DNA from 3 places in the Arthrobacter sp. Y3221157 genome. Region 3 is predicted to be linked to each of the others. Evidence: riboswitches for the same ligand, from Rfam matches in the RefSeq annotation. Region 3 holds a riboswitch; each other region holds the start of a gene.
The links. Region 3 has a riboswitch for S-adenosylmethionine ahead of AC5RTT_RS12500 (DUF1737 domain-containing protein). Riboswitches for the same ligand answer to the same signal wherever they lie in the genome.

Region 1 (5,861 bases), on a different contig from region 3:
ACTGCCGGAAACGCCCGACGGCGTGGGGCAGCACGGCTTCGTGTCCTACGTCGAATCCGCCCTCCAGGTGGCGGAACTCGGCCACCGGTCCTCGCAGCTGCCCACGCCGAAATCCAGCTTCCAGGCCACGAGCATCTTCGCCCAGGTGGAGGCTGTACGCAGGGGCGCGGGCATCGGGCTGCTTCCCAACTTCATGGTGGCCCGCGACCCCGGTTTCGTCCCCGTCCTTCCGCACGATTTCGAGCGCCAGCTTCCCATCTGGGCCGTGGCGCGGCCGGAGTCGATGCGGTCGGGGCGCGTCCAGGCGGTCATAGCCGCGCTCAAGGAAGAAGTGGCGGCCCGGCAGGACCTGCTGGCCGCCTGAGCCTGCCGAGGACGGCGGGCATTCAGGGGCGGAACAGCCGGCGGACCACCTTCCCGGCTGCCAGGGCGTCCAGGCCCTCATTGATCTCGGCGAGCGGGCGCGTGTCCGAATGCAGCAGTTCCACCGGCAGCCGGCCGTCCCGCCAGTAGCCGAGATAGCGCGGGATGTCCCGGCCGGGGACGGCGTCGCCCATGTACGAGCCGAGCAGCCGCTTGCCCGCACCCGCAAACTGGAGCGCCGGGACGGCCAGTTCCGCGGACGGATGCGGCAGGCCCACCGAAACCACGGCGCCGCCCCTGGTCACCAGCTCAAGGCAGGAGGCGATGACACGGGCGGAGCCCACTGCCTCCACGGCAACATCCACGCCGTCACCGGCGGCATCTGCGATCAGCCTTGCAGCGTCCTCTGGGGTACCGGCAGCGCTGGCACCGCAGTCCAGGGCCAGCTGGTGCTTGTCCCTGTTCGGATCAATGGCGACGATCGAGCCCGCACCGGCGATGCGGGCTGCCATGACTGCCGACAGGCCAACGGCGCCGAGGCCAAACACGGCAACCGACTCCCCGCCGTCGACCTTTGCGGTATTGAAGACCGCGCCCATGCCCGTCAGCACCGCGCAGCCGAACATCGCGGCAACGGTGTCCGGGACGTCGTCGTCGACCACCACTACCGATTCGCGCGCAACCACCGCATAGTCTGCGAAGGCCGACACGCCAAGGTGGTGGTTGATGCGCTCCCCTGACCGGGTCCGCAGCACGGCCTCACCGTGCAGGAGATCGCCGGACCCGTTGGCTTCGGCGGCACGATGACACAGGGCGGGCCGGCCTGCCCGGCAGGCCCGGCAGTCCCCGCAGCTTGGAACGAAGACCAGCACCACGTGGTCGCCCTCGAAGACACCGGTGACTCCGCTGCCCACCGAGACCACCCTGCCCACCGCCTCATGCCCCAGCGCCATCGGCAGGGGCCGGACGCGCGAACCGTCCACCACGGAGAGGTCGGAGTGGCACAGACTCGAATACGTGATGGAAATTCCCAGCTCGCCTGCCCGTGGTTCGGGCCGTTCCAGCTCCTCCACCGTCAGGGGGCGTGCGTCGGAGTAGCTGGTTCCCGCGGGAACGGTGTTGTAAAGGACAGCGGCTCGCATGAGGGTTCCTTGGTGTGGTTGGGGTGGTGGTCATGCGGCTGCCCGGACCCGGAATCCGGGCCCGGGCAGCTGCCTTGCCTGTGGTGCCTGGCTGCGTGCTACTTCTTGCTGGCGGCCAGGAGGTCTGCAGTGCCCTTGGCATCCGCGGCGTCCACGTCATGCAGTGAGATGCCCCTGGTCTCCTTGAGGAAGAGCACGGACACCGCCGTCACGATGCAGGCGGCCAGGAGGTAGAACGCCACCGGAAGGGATGAATTGAAGTTGCCCAGCAGGGCGGTGGCGATGATCGGCGCCAGCGAGCCGGCAACGATCGAGGTCACCTGGTAGCCCAGGGACACGCCGGAGTAGCGCATCCGGGTGGGGAACATCTCGGCCATGATGGACGGCTGGCCCGCGTACATCAACGCGTGGAAGAGCAGCCCGATGGTGATGGCGGCCAGGATGACCATGTCATTGGCTGTGTCCATCATGGGGAAGGCGAAGAAGCCCCAGGTTCCGCCGAGGATGGCGCCCACCATGTAGACGGGACGCCGCCCGAAGGCGTCGGAGAGCTTGCCGACCAGCGGGACGGCGCAGAAGTGGATGAAGTGCGCCACCAGCAGCAGGAGCAGGATCCGTGAAGTGTCCGTCTGGACAACCACCTTCAGGTACGTGATGGAGAACGTGACCACCAGGTAGTAGAGGATGTTTTCGGCGAACCGGAGCCCCATGGCGGTGAAGACGCCGCGGGGGTAGCGGCGGAAGACTTCGGCAACACCGTAGCCCTTCTTTTCCGCGGTGACTTCCTTCCGGGCTTCGATGAAGATCGGAGCGTCCTGGACCTTGGTGCGGATGTAGTAGCCGATGATGACGATGACGGCGGACAGCCAGAATGCCACGCGCCAGCCCCAGCCGAGGAAGGCTTCCTGGGACAGGGTCGAGGACAGGGTGAACAGTACGCCCGTGGCCAGCAGGTTGCCCATTGGAACAGCAGACTGCGGCCAGCTGGACCAGAACCCGCGGGACTTGTTGGGGCTGTGCTCTGCGACCAGCAGCACGGCGCCGCCCCACTCACCGCCGACGGCGAAGCCCTGCACGAAGCGCAGGAACACCAGGAGGGCAGGAGCCCAGTAGCCGATCTGGGCGAAGGTGGGCAGGCAGCCCATGAGGAAGGTGGCCACACCCACCAGGATGATGCTCAGCTGCAGGAGCTGCTTGCGGCCGAACTTGTCACCGAAGTGGCCAAAGACGATGCCGCCGATGGGGCGGGCCACGAAGCCTACGGCGTAGGTGACGAACGCGGCGATGATGCCGTCCAGTTCCGTGCCTGAGTTGGGGAAGAACGTTTTGCCGAACACCAGTGTGGCGGCAGATGCGTAGAGGAAGAACTCGTACCATTCGACCACCGTGCCGGCCATCGAGGCCGTGACGACTTTCTTCAGCCCCGAGGCCTTAACATCGGTTTCCTCGAGCCGCCGTGGGGCGGAGTGTTCCGTACTCATGAGTGAACTCCTTTGGCGTCTCCGTCGACACCACAATGGGGATCGGACAGCGGTTTTGTGGTGAGCACCACAAAACTGCAGGTTCACACGAGTATTGTCTGGTGGCGCCCTGAGCTCAACGCCGAATACTGCAGAAAGCGTCTGCAAAAATGCACATCCAGCACTGCAGCCCGGCGGGAACCCCGGGCTGGGCAGGGGTTCAGGGCAGGAGGTGCTCGCGGAGCTGGTTCCCGAGCTGCCCGATTTCCGTCAGGAAGCCGTCGTGCCCTATCGGCGCCTGGATCAGATGCACGTCCACGTCCCCGGGCAGTGCGCGCGCCAGCTCCCGCGACTGTGACGGGAAGTAGAGCCGGTCCGAGTCGACTGCAGCGATGAAGAACCGGGCTTCGGAACGGGCCAGCGTCTCGGCCAGCGTTCCGCGTTCCCTGCAGACGTCGTGGCTCATCAGCGCCTCGGTGATGGCGATGTAGCTGTTGGCGTCGAAGCGCTGGACCAGCTTGTTGCCCTGGTGGTCCAGGTAGCTCTCCACCTGGTAGCGGCCGCGGCCCGACAGGCAGTCAGCCTGCAGCGGTGATTCCGGGGCCTGGGGCTCCCGGCCGAACCTGCCCTCCAGCTCGGCGGCGGAGCGGTAGGTGATGTGCGCGATGCGCCGCGCCAAGGCCAGGCCTTCCTCGGGGAAGGGGCCGCCGTAGTAGTCGCCGCCGTTGAAGTTGGGGTCCTGGCGGATGGCGAGGGTCTGTGCCTGGGCAAACGCGATTTGCTCTGCCGTGCTGGCGGCGCCCACGGAAATCACGGCGCAGCGCTGCACCCGCTCCGGGTAGGTAATGGCCCATTCCAAGGCGCGGGCACCGCCCAGGGAACCCCCTAGGACTGCGTACCAGCTGCCGATGCCGAGCTGGTCTGCCAGCCGGGCTTCGGCCACGGTGCTGTCCCGCAGTGTCACCAGGGGGAAGCGGGAACCCCAGGGTGTCCCGTCCGGGGCGGGCGACGACGGCCCGGTGGACCCGTAGCAGCCGCCCACGATGTTGATGGACACCACGAAGAACCGGTCCGTGTCCACGGGGGCACCGGGGCCGGCGAGCTGTTCCCACCAGCCGGGTTCGTCGCTGTCGCCGCGGGTGACATGGGTGCTGCCGGTCAGGGCGTGCTCGATGAGGATGGCATTGCTGCCGTCCGCGTTGAGCGTGCCCCACGTTTCGTAGGCGAGCGTGACGTCCGGCAGGTAGCCGCCGGCTTCCAGTTCCAGGCCCCCGATGGAGGCGTAGCGGACAATTCCGTGCTCGGGAACGGTGGTAGGGGTGACGGTAACCGTCATGGCAAGACCTCTTCTACGCGCTTGCCCACCGGCGGAATGACCGGCAGGCCAGGTCTTCACCCGGGGCACCCCACCGCGGAAGGAGGGTTGCCGGCCAGCAAGCCGGGGCTGTCACTGGCACTCATGACCTGGTTCGAGTGTACGAAACACCACCCGGCCCGGGCCAAGAGTGTGACTGGTTGTGACTTCCCCGGCTTTGCCCACCTGGCCGGCCACCCGTCGTCGGGCCCTGCTGCCCGGCCCGTCCGATCAGGCGCCCTGCGCCTCCTTGGCGGCACGGAACCCGGCTTCAAGGTCGGCGAGGATGTCGTCGATGTGCTCCAGGCCCACGGACAGGCGGACCAGTCCCGGAGCGACGCCGGCGGCCGCCTGCTGCTCCGGTGACAGCTGGCTGTGGGTGGTCGACGCCGGGTGGATGACCAGCGAGCGGACGTCCCCGATGTTGGCCACGTGCGAGTGCAGCTCCAGGGCGTCCACGAAGCGCTTGCCCGCCTCGGCACCGCCGGCCAGGTTGAAGGCGACAATGGCGCCGGTGCCCCTGGGCCCGTACTTGCGGCCGCGCTCGTACCAGGGGCTGGAAGGCAGCCCGGCGTAGGCGACGGATTCAACGTCGTCCCTTGCTTCCAGCCACCGCGCCACCTCCCCGGCGTTGGCCACATGGCGCTCCACGCGCAGGCTCAGGGTCTCCAGGCCCTGCGAGATCAGGAAGGCGTTGAAGGGCGAAACGGCGGAACCGAGGTCGCGCAGGAGCTGGACCCGGGCCTTGAGGATGTAGGACAGGTTGGCCCCCAGCGCCCCGCCCTCGCCCAGGTCGCGGCCGTATACCAGGCCGTTGTAGGTGGGGTCCGGGGTGTTGAAGCCGGGGAAGCGTTCGGGGTCCTTGCTGAAGTCGAACTTGCCTGAATCGACGATGACGCCGGCGATCGCGGCGCCGTGGCCGCCCAGGTACTTGGTGGCCGAATGGACCACGATGTCCGCGCCCCATTCCAGCGGCCGGATCAGGTATGGCGTGGACAGCGTGTTGTCCACGATCAGGGGCACGCCGGCCTCGTGGGCGGTGCGGGAGACGCCCTCGATGTCCAGCACGTCCTGCCGCGGGTTGGACACCACTTCTGCAAAGAAGAGCTTGGTGTTGGGCTGGACCGCCTCGCGCCAGTGGTCCAGGTTGTCCGGGTCCGCCACGAAGGTCACCGAGATGCCGAACTTCTTCAGGGTGTGGGCGAACAGGTTGTAGGTGCCGCCGTAGAGGCTGGGGCTGGCCACGATGTGGTCGCCTGCCTCGGCGATGTTCAGGACGGCGAATGTCTCTGCCGCCTGCCCCGAGCTGAGGAGGAGCGCGGCCAGGCCTCCCTCAAGGCTCGCGATCCGCTGCTCCACCGCGTCCTGGGTGGGGTTGCCGATGCGCGTGTAGATGGGGGCAAGCTCGGCGAGGGCGAAGCGGTTGGCAGCGCTATCGGCACTGGGAAAGACGAAGGAGGTGGTCTGGTAGATGGGCAGGGCACGGGCGCCGGTGGCAGCATCCGGTTCCTGGCCGGCGTGGATCTGGCGGGTTTCGAAGGA
Region 2 (5,861 bases), on a different contig from region 3:
CGCCGGCCCCTTCCTCGCGGCGGCGCTGGCTTCAGGCGGGACCGTCCGGATTCCCGGCTGGCCGGAGCAGACGCAGCAGGTGGGTGACTTGTGGCGCAGCATCCTCACCGAGATGGGCGCGACAGTGACACTTGAGGACGGCGTCCTCACGGTCACGGGCGGCCCCGAAATCAAGGGTGCCCACTTCGCCGACACCAGCGAACTGGCACCTACGGTAGCGGCCCTGTGCGCCCTTGCGTCGGGGCCGTCCCGGCTCACCGGGATAGCCCACCTGCGCGGGCATGAAACGGACCGGCTCGCCGCGCTGGTTACGGAAATAAACCGCCTGGGCGGCGACGCCGAGGAAACCAGCGACGGCCTGGTGATCCGCCCTGCCCCGCTGCACGCCGGCGTCGTGCATAGCTACGCCGACCACCGCATGGCCACTGCAGGGGCAATCCTGGGCCTGGCGGTGGAAGGAGTGCAGGTGGAGGACATCGCCACCACGGCAAAGACCATGCCCGACTTTCCCCGGCTCTGGGCGGACATGCTCGCCCAGGGCGGTGCCCCGCAGCAGGAGGCCCGCACCGGGGCGGAAGGTTAGCGGTGGCAAGGCGTACTGATTCCTGGGACGAATCGGATGTCCGGATCCGGCCCAACAAGAAGGGGTCCAGGCCCCGCACCAAGGACCGCCCCAGCCACGACGACGCCGTGACCGGGCGGATCATCACCGTTGACCGGGGGCGGTACACCGCCGTGGTGGGCGAGGACTCCGCTGACGAGCGTACAGTTATCGCCGCCCGGGCCCGCGAACTCCGCCGCTCCCCCGTTGTGGCGGGCGACTTCGTTTCCCTCGTGGGGGACGTTTCCGGCGACCCTCATACCCTGGCCCGGCTGGTCAGGATCCAGGACCGGAAGACGCTCCTGCGGCGCAGCGCTGACGATACTGACCCAGTGGAGCGGGCCGTGGTGGCCAACGCCGACCAGCTGGTGATCGTGGTGGCCGCCGCCAACCCGGAACCCCGCACAGGCTTCATCGACCGCGCGCTCGTCGCGGCCTACGACGCCGGCATCGACCCGATCCTGCTGGTCACCAAGGCGGACGTCAAGGATCCGGCGGAGCTCCTGTCCAACTACACTCACCTCGACCTTCCCGTGATCATCAGCCGGACCGCCGATCTTGCGGCGTCCGGCATCGATGCCCGCTCGGACGACGGCCTGTCCGCCCGGCTGGACAGCGCCGCTGTTGCCGCGCTGCGGTCCTACCTGGACGGCAAGGTCACCGTCATGCTGGGACACTCCGGCGTCGGCAAGTCAACAATGGTCAACGCGCTCACGGGAGCCGAACGTGCCACCGGCGGCGTCAACGCGGTCACCGGCAGGGGCCGGCACACGTCATCGTCAGCACTGGCCCTGCGGCTGGTTGACGCACCGCCGGGCAGCTGGATCATCGACACCCCCGGCATCCGCTCCTTTGGCCTGGCGCATGTGGACCCGGACCGGATCCTGCGGTCCTTCCCGGACCTCTCCCCCGGCACCGACGCCTGCGAACGCGGCTGCAAGCACACGGCAACTGCCGTTAACTGCGGCCTGGATGCTTGGGTGGCGGAAGGTCACGCGGGCCCGACCGGAGAGGCTCGGCTGGCGTCCTTGCGCCGGTTGCTCGGAGCGGATCCACGGGAGGAAGCTCAGGAGGCAAAGGAGCTCGGCAGCGTCAACTGACAAAGCCGATCTCCCAGCAGAACAGCCTGCAGACGGTAGTTTGGAACCATGATCCAACCCGCTTCGAGCTACAACGATGACCTGCGCCTGGCCCATGTCCTGGCCGACTCCGTGGACGACCAGACCATGAGCCGCTTCAAGGCACTGGACCTCCATGTGGAGACCAAGCCCGACCTGACGCCGGTCACCGACGCGGACAAGGCCGCCGAGGAAGCCATCCGCGGCCAGCTCTCCCGCTCCCGCCCGCGGGACGCAGTGCTCGGTGAGGAGTTCGGCAGTACCGGCCACGGTTCGCGCCGCTGGATCATCGACCCCATCGACGGAACCAAGAACTTCGTCCGTGGCGTCCCCGTGTGGGCCACCCTGATCGCCCTCGTGGACGAGGGCGAGCCGGTTGTCGGCGTCGTGAGCGCCCCCGCCCTGGGCAAGCGCTGGTGGGCCGCCAAGGGCATGGGCGCCTACATGGGGCGTTCGCTTGCCGCAGCCACCCGGCTCCGGGTCTCCGACGTTTCCAGCCTGTCCGACGCCTCGCTGTCCTATTCAAGCCTCTCCGGCTGGAAGGAACGGGGAAACCTGGACGAGTTCCTGGGCCTTACCGAGTCGGTATGGCGGACCCGCGCCTACGGTGATTTCTGGTCCTACTGCATGGTGGCCGAGGGCTCTGTGGACATCGCGTGCGAGCCGGAACTGAACCTCTACGACATGGCGGCCCTGGTGCCGATCGTGGTGGAGGCCGGCGGACGCTTCACCTCTTTGGAGGGTGAGGACGGCCCGTTCGGCGGTAACGCCCTGGCCACCAATTCGATCCTGCACTCCGAAGTGCTCCAGCGGCTGAACCCGGGCCTGGACGACCTGCTCTAACCCCCCCTGCAACCGAACAAAAGACGGCGGATACCTCCAGAAGGAGGTGTCCGCCGTCGTCTTCTTCGCCGAAAAGCCTGTTTTCCATTCCCACGTAACAAAGGCCTTAACAATTGCGCCGGCTTCAATCCTGGCCGCCCCATGTTCTACGCTCTTAACCAGGTCACGAGTGCCAGCGCAAAACCCCGGTTTGCTGGCCGGCAACCCTCCATTCGCGGTGGGGTGCCCCGGGTGACGACCAGGCCGGTCCGGAGCGGATGCGGCAAGCGCGGATTCCCTTGCTAGCGGAGTCCTGTTTTGAAGTGAGGTCTCTGTGACAACAGCCACCGTCTCCCCCAACGCCGCCATCACCGCTGATTCCGTGTTTGACGAACGCCAGTCACTGGCCGGCCGGCCGCTCGCCGCCGTCACCGGCGCGGAAATCCAGGCACCGCTGATTTCCGGCGGCCACATCCGCTACGCCAACCTTGACTATGGCGCCTCCGCCCCCGCCCTCTCGGTGGTGTCCGCCTACCTCAACGAGATCCTGCCTTTCTATGCCAGTGTCCACCGCGGTGCCGGCTACGCGTCCCAGATCAGCACCTCGGTCTACGAAAACGCCCGCAGCATCGTCCGCGACTTTGTGGGCGGCCGCCCGAACGACTCCGTCATCTTCACGCGGAACACCACGGACTCGCTCAACCTGCTGGCCGGCTGCCTGCCCCTCAACGACGGCCAGCCTGCGGGCGACGTCCTGTACCTGGACATTGAGCACCACGCCAACCTGCTGCCGTGGCAGGGCGTTCCCCACCGCAGCATTGTTGCCGCCGACACCATCGCGGGAACCATCGACGCCGTACGCGCCGAGCTGGAACAGGGCGGCGTCAGCCTGCTGGCCATCACCGGTGCCTCCAACGTCACGGGCGAAATCCTCCCGGTCCGCGCCCTTGCGGCCCTGGTCCACCAGCACGGGGCCCGCATTGTGGTGGACGCGGCCCAGCTGGCGCCGCACCGCCGCATCAACATCAGCGCGGACGACGTCGATTACGTCGCCTTCTCCGGCCACAAGCTGTACGCGCCCTTCGGCGCAGGCGTCCTGGTGGGACGGCCGGACTGGCTCGACGCCGGAACCCCGCACCTCGCCGGCGGCGGCGCGGTCAAGGAGGCCAGGCTCGACGGCGTCAGCTGGGCCACCGGCCCGGCCCGCCACGAGGGCGGCTCCCCCAACGTCCTGGGTGCCGCCACCCTGGCCAAGGCCACCCAGGTCATCGCGGGCCTGGACCAGGAACGCTGGCACGCCCACGAATCCGCCATCCGTTCCTTCCTGGTGGAGGGCCTCCAGGAGATCGACAGCGTCACAGTGCACCAGATCTTCAAGGACACCAACCCGGACACCGACACCATCGGCGTGGTCAACTTCTCGGTTGAGGGCTACGACGCCGGCCTCGTGGCTGCGTACCTGTCTGCCGAGCACGGCGTGGGCCTGCGTGACGGACGCTTCTGCGCACATCCCCTGCTGAAGCGGCTGGGCCTGCCTTCGGGTTCGCTCCGCGCCAGCTTCGGCGTCGGTTCCCGGCTGGAGGATGCCCAGCGGCTCCTGGCCGGCATCGCCAAGCTGCGCCGTGACGGGCTCGGCTGGGACTACGTGGTGGACGCAGGGCGGTGGGTTCCCGCCAATGACACCCGCACCTACCCGCATTGGGCCCCGAACACGCCAGGCACCGCCGGCGCTGCTCCCTGCACCGACGACTGACCCATCCGGCAGATGCGGTAAATTCGGAAGGTACCGCAGGGCATTGACTGAAGGAGGCCGCACGTGGTTCGGGGTGGCCCAAAGCTGGATCTCGGGCGGCGCCGGGAGCTGGGCAAGAGTTTCCAGCAGGGCGGCAGGCATTACCAGCGGGTCCGGCCCGGTTATCCCGCCGACTCTGCCGATTGGCTCATCCCCGCGGGCGCGAGGGATTCGCTTGACGCCGGGGCAGGGACCGGCAAGTTTACTGAACTCCTGCTGGAACGCGGGCTGGCCGTCACCGCCGTCGACCCCTCGGCCGACATGCTGGACCAGCTGAAGGCACACTATCCCGTCGCCACCGCGGTCATGGGGACCGCCGAGGCCACCGGCCTGCCGTCGTCCGCCTTCGACGTCGTCACCATTGCCCAGGCCTGGCACTGGTGCGATCCCCTCACCGCGAGCACCGAACTGGCACGCGTCCTGCGTCCGCACGGCACACTCGGGCTTGTCTGGAACCAACTGGACACCACCGTCCCCTGGGTGCACCGGCTCTCGCGGATCATGCACGCCGGGGACGTCTTCAAGCCCGGCCACCGGCCGGTGGTTGGCCCGGAATTCGGTGAGCTGGAAAGCCATGTGACGCACTGGCAGGACACCGTCAGCACCGAGGACCTGATCGAACTGACCAAATCGCGCAGCTATTACCTGCGTGCGGGTGATGCCACCCGCGCCAAGGTCCTCGCCAACCTTGACTGGTACCTGCATGAGCACCTGGGACATGCCGCGGACGAGGACATCGGGCTGCCGTACCTGACGTTGTCGTGGCGGGCAGTCAAAGTATGAGCGGTTCCGCCGCGCTCCCTGGCCACCCGGTAGGCTTGGTCCTGTGAAGACCAGCGCGCCCTCCTCCTCCATCGAGGACTACGTCAAGGTCATCTACTCTTTCACCGAATGGCAGGACAAGCCCATCACGTCCTCGCAGCTGGCCCAAAGGCTGGGCGTGGCCAATTCGTCGGTGTCGGAAATGGTCCGCAAGCTCAAGGACCAGGGCCTTGTTGACCACAAGCCGTACAGCGCCATTACCCTTACGGACGCGGGACTGCGGCTTGCCTTGTCCATGGTGCGGCGCCACCGGCTAATCGAAACCTACCTGGTCCAGCAGCTTGGATACAGCTGGGATGAGGTCCACGACGAGGCCGAACTGCTCGAGCACGCAGTGTCAGACACTTTCATTGAGCGCGTCGCCGCGAAGCTCGGCGATCCCAGCCGGGACCCGCACGGGGATCCTATTCCCACGGCGGACGGCAAGGTGCTGATGCCCAGGGCGCATCTGATGGGCGAGCTGGATAAGGGCCACACCGGCAGGATCACGCGGATCAGCGACGATAACCCGGACCTGCTCCGCTATCTGTCCGCCGAGGAGATCGACCTTGACGCCGAGGTAGAGGTGGTGGGACGCCGGCCGTTCGGCGGTGCCCTGATGGTGCGGATCCGGAACTCCGGGCGGACCAGGGATTATGACCTGGCGGACGAGATCACCTCAGCCCTCTGGGTCCACAGCGACCATCCCCATCCAGGCTGCCTGCTG
Region 3 (5,861 bases):
TGTACGGGCTTTACACCAGCTGGTGCTTCATCAATCAGCAGGCACTCAGTCCGGAGGACAGCTTCTGGGCTGCCATGCGCGACAGGATCAGCCCGGACCGCACCGGCCTCCAAATGAAGGGCCCCGCGGCCACCGACTACATCATGGCCAGTTACCCGGGCCTGGTCTAGGACAACCGGGCCCAGGACACAACGGCGGCGTGAACCAAGGGCAAGGGCCCGCGGTTCCCGTCGCTTTTTTATGTCGCGAACAGCCGCCGGTGCCCGGTGCCGGCTCCTAAGTAGGAATGATCCGGAAAAGGAACTTCGTCCGGACCATGACCCACAGCAGCCCCAGCACCGCGGCGTAGGCAGCCGTGTTCAGCAGGACGTTCTCCTGCTGCAGCGCAGGGATGTTCGCCACCACGGCAATCAGCACCACGTGCATGATGAACACGTACAGCGTCGCGCGGCCCAGCGGAATCAGGAACCAGCCCAAAGCCCGCTGCACCGGCTTCCAGTACGCGGTGAGGAATGCGTAGGCAGCGACCACCAGGACCAGGACGTTGAGGAGCCGGCCGGGTGCCAGGTAGGTCCGTGCAAAGAGGGCGTCGTAGACCGTCCGGTACACGGTGTCCGGGACGATGGCCAACCGGACATCGAAGCCGTTGGCAAGATAGGGGTTCCCCCAGGACAGGAAAGCCAGCAGGAACGTGAGCACCGTGCAGGCGGCCACCACCCATGTCCGCGCCGAAAGCCAGGTGACAATACTGCGCCGGTGGAATCCGGCCACCAGGCCGAGCACGAACAGCACCTGCCACACGAGCAGCGGGAACGAATCCTCGAACTGCGACGGCAGGAGCCGGAAGCGCGTGGCGGCGCCGACGGCGTAGACCGCCAGGGTGCCGGCCAGCACCCACACGGCCTTGCCCCGGTTGAGGGCAGCAAGAATAAAGGGGCCGGCCAGCAGCAGCACCACGTACAGCCCCATCACGTTGAACTGCCACGGACCGAACTGCAGCAGCAGGATGGCGGGGAGGACCTGGGCCGGCACCGGGAACTGGAAGAGTTGCTCCATTCCTGCATACAGGTCGTAGGTCCGGCCGGCGCCGTCGTGCCCTGCCCCGCCGGTCCCCTGGTCCGCGAAGGTTGTTAGCGCGTCGATACGGAGAACCGGCAGCAGGGAAGCCAGGAAGACGCCCACGAGGACTATCAGTGATGTCAGGTAGAGCTTGCCGGCGCGTCTGGACGTCAGGTCCACGACGGTTCCAAAATCGTCTTTCACCCGGGGCCCGTAGACCATGCCCACCACCAGACCGGAGAAGAGGACAAACAGTTCGGCACCCGAAACGAAGCCCACCGCCTCCTGGGTCAGGAGCTGGAACAGGGACGTCATGCCCAGGTGGTTGACCACGACGAACACGATGGCCAGTCCGCGCAGCAGGTCCACGCGCGAATCCCTGCCGGACGGGTCCGTGTAACCCCAAGCTGTTGCGGCGTGAACGCGCCGCGGAATCTGCCAGAGGGCCACCAGGAGGATGACGAGCGCGGCCCCTACTGTCCAGGCGGCAGCCCCGGCCAGCGTGTTGGCCCGGAGATAGTCGCTGCCGCCGGTGGACACTTCCGTGACGGGACCGGTCACCAAGGGCGAGGCCTCCAGCCGGTCCAGCGCCGCCCGGGCGATCTCCGGGCTGCCGGTCAGGAGCCAGTCGATGCTGGCCACGCCGGTGTCCCTGGTGCTGGTGCGCTCGTCCCAGACCACCGCGGCCGTCCTGCCAAACTCTGCCGCCGTGGCAGTGCCCACCACCTGGTCCCACCAGCCGGTCTTGATCTCAGCCTCGGACGCGCCGCCGGACGCGGGGCTGTAGAAGGCGGCGGTCTGCAGCAGGAACGGCTTGGCCCGCTCCTCGGCATAGGTGGCGTAGAAGTTTTCGCCGCCCGAGGCCGTCAGCATGTCCTCCAGTTCACCGGCGCGCGGAACGGTATTGACTGCGGCGCCACCGGCGGTGTCGTCATGGAAAGCCGTCAGGCCAACCCAGTCCACGGCATCATCACCCGGATAATACGGTTCGTAGGCGCTGTCAGACCCGTCCCAGGCCCTGTCGCCGTTGGTATCCAGCAAGGCGAAACCGTCGCTTCCGCGGGCCGGCGCGTTCCGGTTCCGGTCAAAGGGGTAGTCCTTGCCCAGGTACGGCTCCCAGACCATAACCGTCCGGCCGTCGTCGGAATCCCCAAATGCCGCGGAGACAGCCTGGAACGCCTTCCGGTATTCGGCGGGCTGCTGGCCCCACTCCACCCAGGAGGCGTTCATGTCCGGGGCAAACCGCACCAGCACCTGCCCATGGAACTGCGCGGTAAGCCGTCTGATTTCCCCGGCGAATGACTCGGCAGCCGTGGCGTCTATCTGGTCCAGCGGCACCGTGGGCTTGACCGTGAGCATGGCGTGGGCACCCTGGAGCGAGGACTGTTCAAGGAATCCCTTGATGTCGTTCTGCTCGGAGGAGCGGTAGGGAAAAGCGATGTCGTGTCCATAGACAGCCGGGGACGCTCCCAGCCGCTCGGCAAACCCTGCAGCGGTGTCCTCGCCCCATTCCAGGACGACGCCGAGCAGCGGCTTGCCCGCATCCGGTGCGGGTTCGGCTGCCCGGGCCGCCCCCGCCGGCAGGACCGCAGCCACACACGCAACAGCAAGTACGGCAAGGAACGCCCAGGCCACGCGAAGACGGGGGGTCAGGGCCGGACGGGTGCGGCGGCAGGGCGCGGCTGTTCGCATGTTCAAGGGACCCCCAGTGCTGGTCTTTCGCGGCGGGGCGCTGCCCCCCCCAAGAACTGTATCGGGCCGTCCCGCCGGGATGGGAAAGAAAGGCCCGCCCACCTGCGGTGATACCGCAGTCGGCCGTTCACCGGTGACCGCACCGCGCCGCCGCCTTCGGCAGCGTTTCCGCTTCAGTTACGCAACATGACGACGACGGCGATGCGGCCGCCGGTGCCAGATGTTACGTTTTTGGGGAGTAATGAGTACCGGCGCCAAGCCCTGACTGGCCGGTCGGCAACCCTCCTTCCGCGGCGGGGTGCCTCAGGTGAATACTCGGCATATCGACCAATTCGAGCTGCAAGCGTGAGAGAAGGAGACCCGTCGTGTCCGACGCCCCCGAAGAAAAGTTGTCCTACCGCCTCATCAGCGGCCCGGACAACCGTGAATTCTGTGAGCGGATCTCAACCGCACTCGCCGACGGCTACGTCCTGCACGGAAGCCCGACGGCAGCCTTCAACGGCACCAGCGTCATCGTGGCCCAGGCCGTGGTCCTGCCGGCCGCCATCGCATCGGCGGACGCCGCCGTCGCCACCGCTGTTGACGACCTGGAAGCAGCCAACGAGGACCTCGAGTTCGACGGCGAGGGCCACGCATGAGCTACGCAGGAGACCTGACGCCGGAGGAAGCCTGGGCCAAGCTTGAGCAGGGCGCCATCCTGGTGGACGTGCGCACCGAGGGCGAATGGGCGCACATCGGCATTCCGGACACCAAAGCCACGGACAACGATCCGCTGTTCATCCAGTGGACATTCCCCGGCGGCATTCCCAACCCGGATTTCCTGAAGGACCTGAGCCAGCAGGCTCCGGAGGATTCCAACACGGAGCTGGTGTTCATCTGCCGCTCCGGCCAGCGCTCCATCTCCGCCGCCATCGCCGCGACGCAGGCCGGCTTCACCTCCTACAACGTCCTGGAGGGGTTCGAAGGCGACCCGGACCGCTACGGCGAACGGACCGTCAATGGCTGGAAGAACCGCGGCCTGCCGACCAACCTGGGAAAGAACTAAGTGACCTTCAATAACGACGCCGCCGGCTGGAGCCCCGACACCCAGGCCGTCCGCGGCGGGCTGGACCGCACCAACTTCCAGGAAACGTCCGAAGCGGTATTCCTGAACTCGGGTTTCGTCTACCAATCCGCCGCTGCTGCGGAACGCGCCTTCACCGGCGAGGACGAGCGCTTCGTCTACTCCCGGTACGGCAACCCCTCCGTGGCGACCTTCCAGGAGCGGCTCCGGCTGCTCGAAGGAACGGAGGCGTGCTTTGCCACCGCCTCCGGCATGTCCGCCGTCTTCACCGCCCTGGGCGCCCTGCTCGCAGCCGGGGACCGCGTGGTGGCCGCCCGTTCGCTCTTTGGTTCCTGCTTCGTCATCCTCAATGAAATCCTGCCGCGGTGGGGCGTGGAGACCGTCTTTGTGGACGGTCCGGACCTGGAGCAGTGGCGCGCCGCCCTGTCCCAGCCCACAACCGCCGTCTTCTTCGAGTCTCCGTCCAACCCGATGCAGGAGATCGTGGACATCGCCGCGGTCAGCGAACTCGCGCACGCTGCCGGGGCCACCGTCGTCGTCGACAACGTCTTTGCCACTCCCCTGCTCCAACGCTGCGGCCAGCTGGGCGCGGACGTCATCGTCTACTCCGGCACCAAGCACATCGACGGCCAGGGCCGGGTGATGGGCGGTGCCATCCTGGGCACCAAGGAGTACATCGAGGGTCCGGTCAAGCAGCTGATGCGCCACACCGGCCCGTCGCTGTCGCCGTTCAACGCGTGGGTGTTGACCAAAGGCCTGGAGACCATGGCGCTGCGTGTCAACCACTCCTCCGCCACCGCCCTCCGGCTCGCCGAATGGCTGGAGCAACAGCCTGCCGTGAGCTGGGTGAAGTACCCGCTGCTGAAGTCGCACCCGCAGTACGAACTTGCTGCCAAGCAGATGCGCGCCGGCGGCACGGTGCTCACCCTTGAGCTCGCTCCGTCCGGCGGCCGCTCGGGCAAGGAAGCCGCTTTCGCGCTGCTGGACGGGCTGCGGATCATCGATATCTCCAACAACCTGGGCGATTCGAAATCCCTGATCACGCACCCCGCCACCACCACGCACCGTGCGATGGGGCCGGAGGGACGGGCTGCCATCGGCCTCAGCGACGGCGTGGTGCGCCTGTCCGTTGGGCTCGAGGACGCCGACGACCTGATCCGCGACCTCGAACAGGCCCTGAAACAGATCTAGCTTTCTCCCGGCGAAGCATTGTCCGGCTGCAGCTCCAGCCGGACGTCCAAGCTATCGCCCGCCTTGATGCGCGCCTTTTCCCGTACAGCTTTCTTGACGGGAAGCAGGTACGAGCCCATTTTGCTGTCCGGAAAGATGGACGTCAGCCAGCGGTGGCCGCTAATTTCCACCGCGACCTTGACCGAGCCGAAGGCCTTGTTGCCGGCCTCGCTTTGCTCTGCAATGTCGTCCGCCACGTCCGGCGGCAGGGTGAGGAAGTGCCAGCCCGCTTCGCCGGGATAGAGCCAAAGTTCGGCATGAAAAGAGTACGACGGCGCCACGCGCCGAGTATGGCACGTGGCCTTCCTTAACGCCACGGTTACGAACTGGCTAGGCCTGCCGCACCCGCAGCAGGTCTGGAACGGCATCGACTTCCGAGAGGTCCAAGTCGCCGCGCATGGTGACGTTCACGGCATGCCGCACCACGGCGCCGAAGCCCATGTCCTTGGCCGATGGTCCAGACAGCAACCGGTCACGGACCCGGCGCTGCTCGGCTGCCCCTGTGCCGCGGGCGATGATCGCTTCCACGCCTTGCCGCGCCAGGTCGAGCTCACCCTGTTCCTCCAGCACCGGCGCGAGGTACTCCACCAGGGAACGCACTACCTCGGGCGCGGGGGCCGGCCGGAAGCTTCCAAAGTCCAGCAGCTCCCCTCCGAGGCCCCCGCTGCTGGCCTGCCAGGAAGCCATCCTCAGCAGGACAGTCGGTACCGGTACAGGTTCCACGCCTTCCCGCCACTCCCGGCCGGCGGTCTCCACGAGGGCACGGACCAGGACCGCGAGGAGGGCCGCATCCTCGGCCCGCAGGCAGACGTCGGCC

Region 1: another riboswitch for S-adenosylmethionine. It lies ahead of metX (homoserine O-acetyltransferase MetX); the one in region 3 lies ahead of AC5RTT_RS12500 (DUF1737 domain-containing protein).
Region 2: another riboswitch for S-adenosylmethionine. It lies ahead of AC5RTT_RS02560 (aminotransferase class V-fold PLP-dependent enzyme); the one in region 3 lies ahead of AC5RTT_RS12500 (DUF1737 domain-containing protein).

Annotation. Positions count from the first base shown of each region.
Region 1 is NZ_JBNHFD010000042.1:12,634-18,494, forward strand. It holds gene AC5RTT_RS12100 (LysR family transcriptional regulator) at 1-364, shown strand, start outside; gene AC5RTT_RS12105 (zinc-binding dehydrogenase) at 387-1,505, opposite strand; gene AC5RTT_RS12110 (MFS transporter) at 1,604-2,986, opposite strand; gene metX (homoserine O-acetyltransferase MetX) at 3,186-4,301, opposite strand; SAM riboswitch class IV at 4,314-4,430, opposite strand; gene AC5RTT_RS12120 (bifunctional o-acetylhomoserine/o-acetylserine sulfhydrylase) at 4,551-5,861, opposite strand, start outside.
Region 2 is NZ_JBNHFD010000004.1:68,957-74,817, reverse strand. It holds gene aroA (3-phosphoshikimate 1-carboxyvinyltransferase) at 1-583, shown strand, start outside; gene rsgA (ribosome small subunit-dependent GTPase A) at 586-1,701, shown strand; gene hisN (histidinol-phosphatase) at 1,750-2,562, shown strand; SAM riboswitch class IV at 2,724-2,837, shown strand; gene AC5RTT_RS02560 (aminotransferase class V-fold PLP-dependent enzyme) at 2,876-4,294, shown strand; gene AC5RTT_RS02555 (class I SAM-dependent methyltransferase) at 4,358-5,116, shown strand; gene AC5RTT_RS02550 (metal-dependent transcriptional regulator) at 5,160-5,861, shown strand, end outside.
Region 3 is NZ_JBNHFD010000045.1:5,571-11,431, reverse strand. It holds gene AC5RTT_RS12510 (hypothetical protein) at 1-170, shown strand, start outside; gene opgC (OpgC domain-containing protein) at 277-2,751, opposite strand; SAM riboswitch class IV at 2,989-3,103, shown strand; gene AC5RTT_RS12500 (DUF1737 domain-containing protein) at 3,117-3,389, shown strand; gene AC5RTT_RS12495 (rhodanese-like domain-containing protein) at 3,386-3,796, shown strand; gene AC5RTT_RS12490 (O-succinylhomoserine sulfhydrylase) at 3,797-5,005, shown strand; gene AC5RTT_RS12485 (DUF1905 domain-containing protein) at 5,002-5,325, opposite strand; gene AC5RTT_RS12480 (glutamate--cysteine ligase 2) at 5,375-5,861, opposite strand, start outside.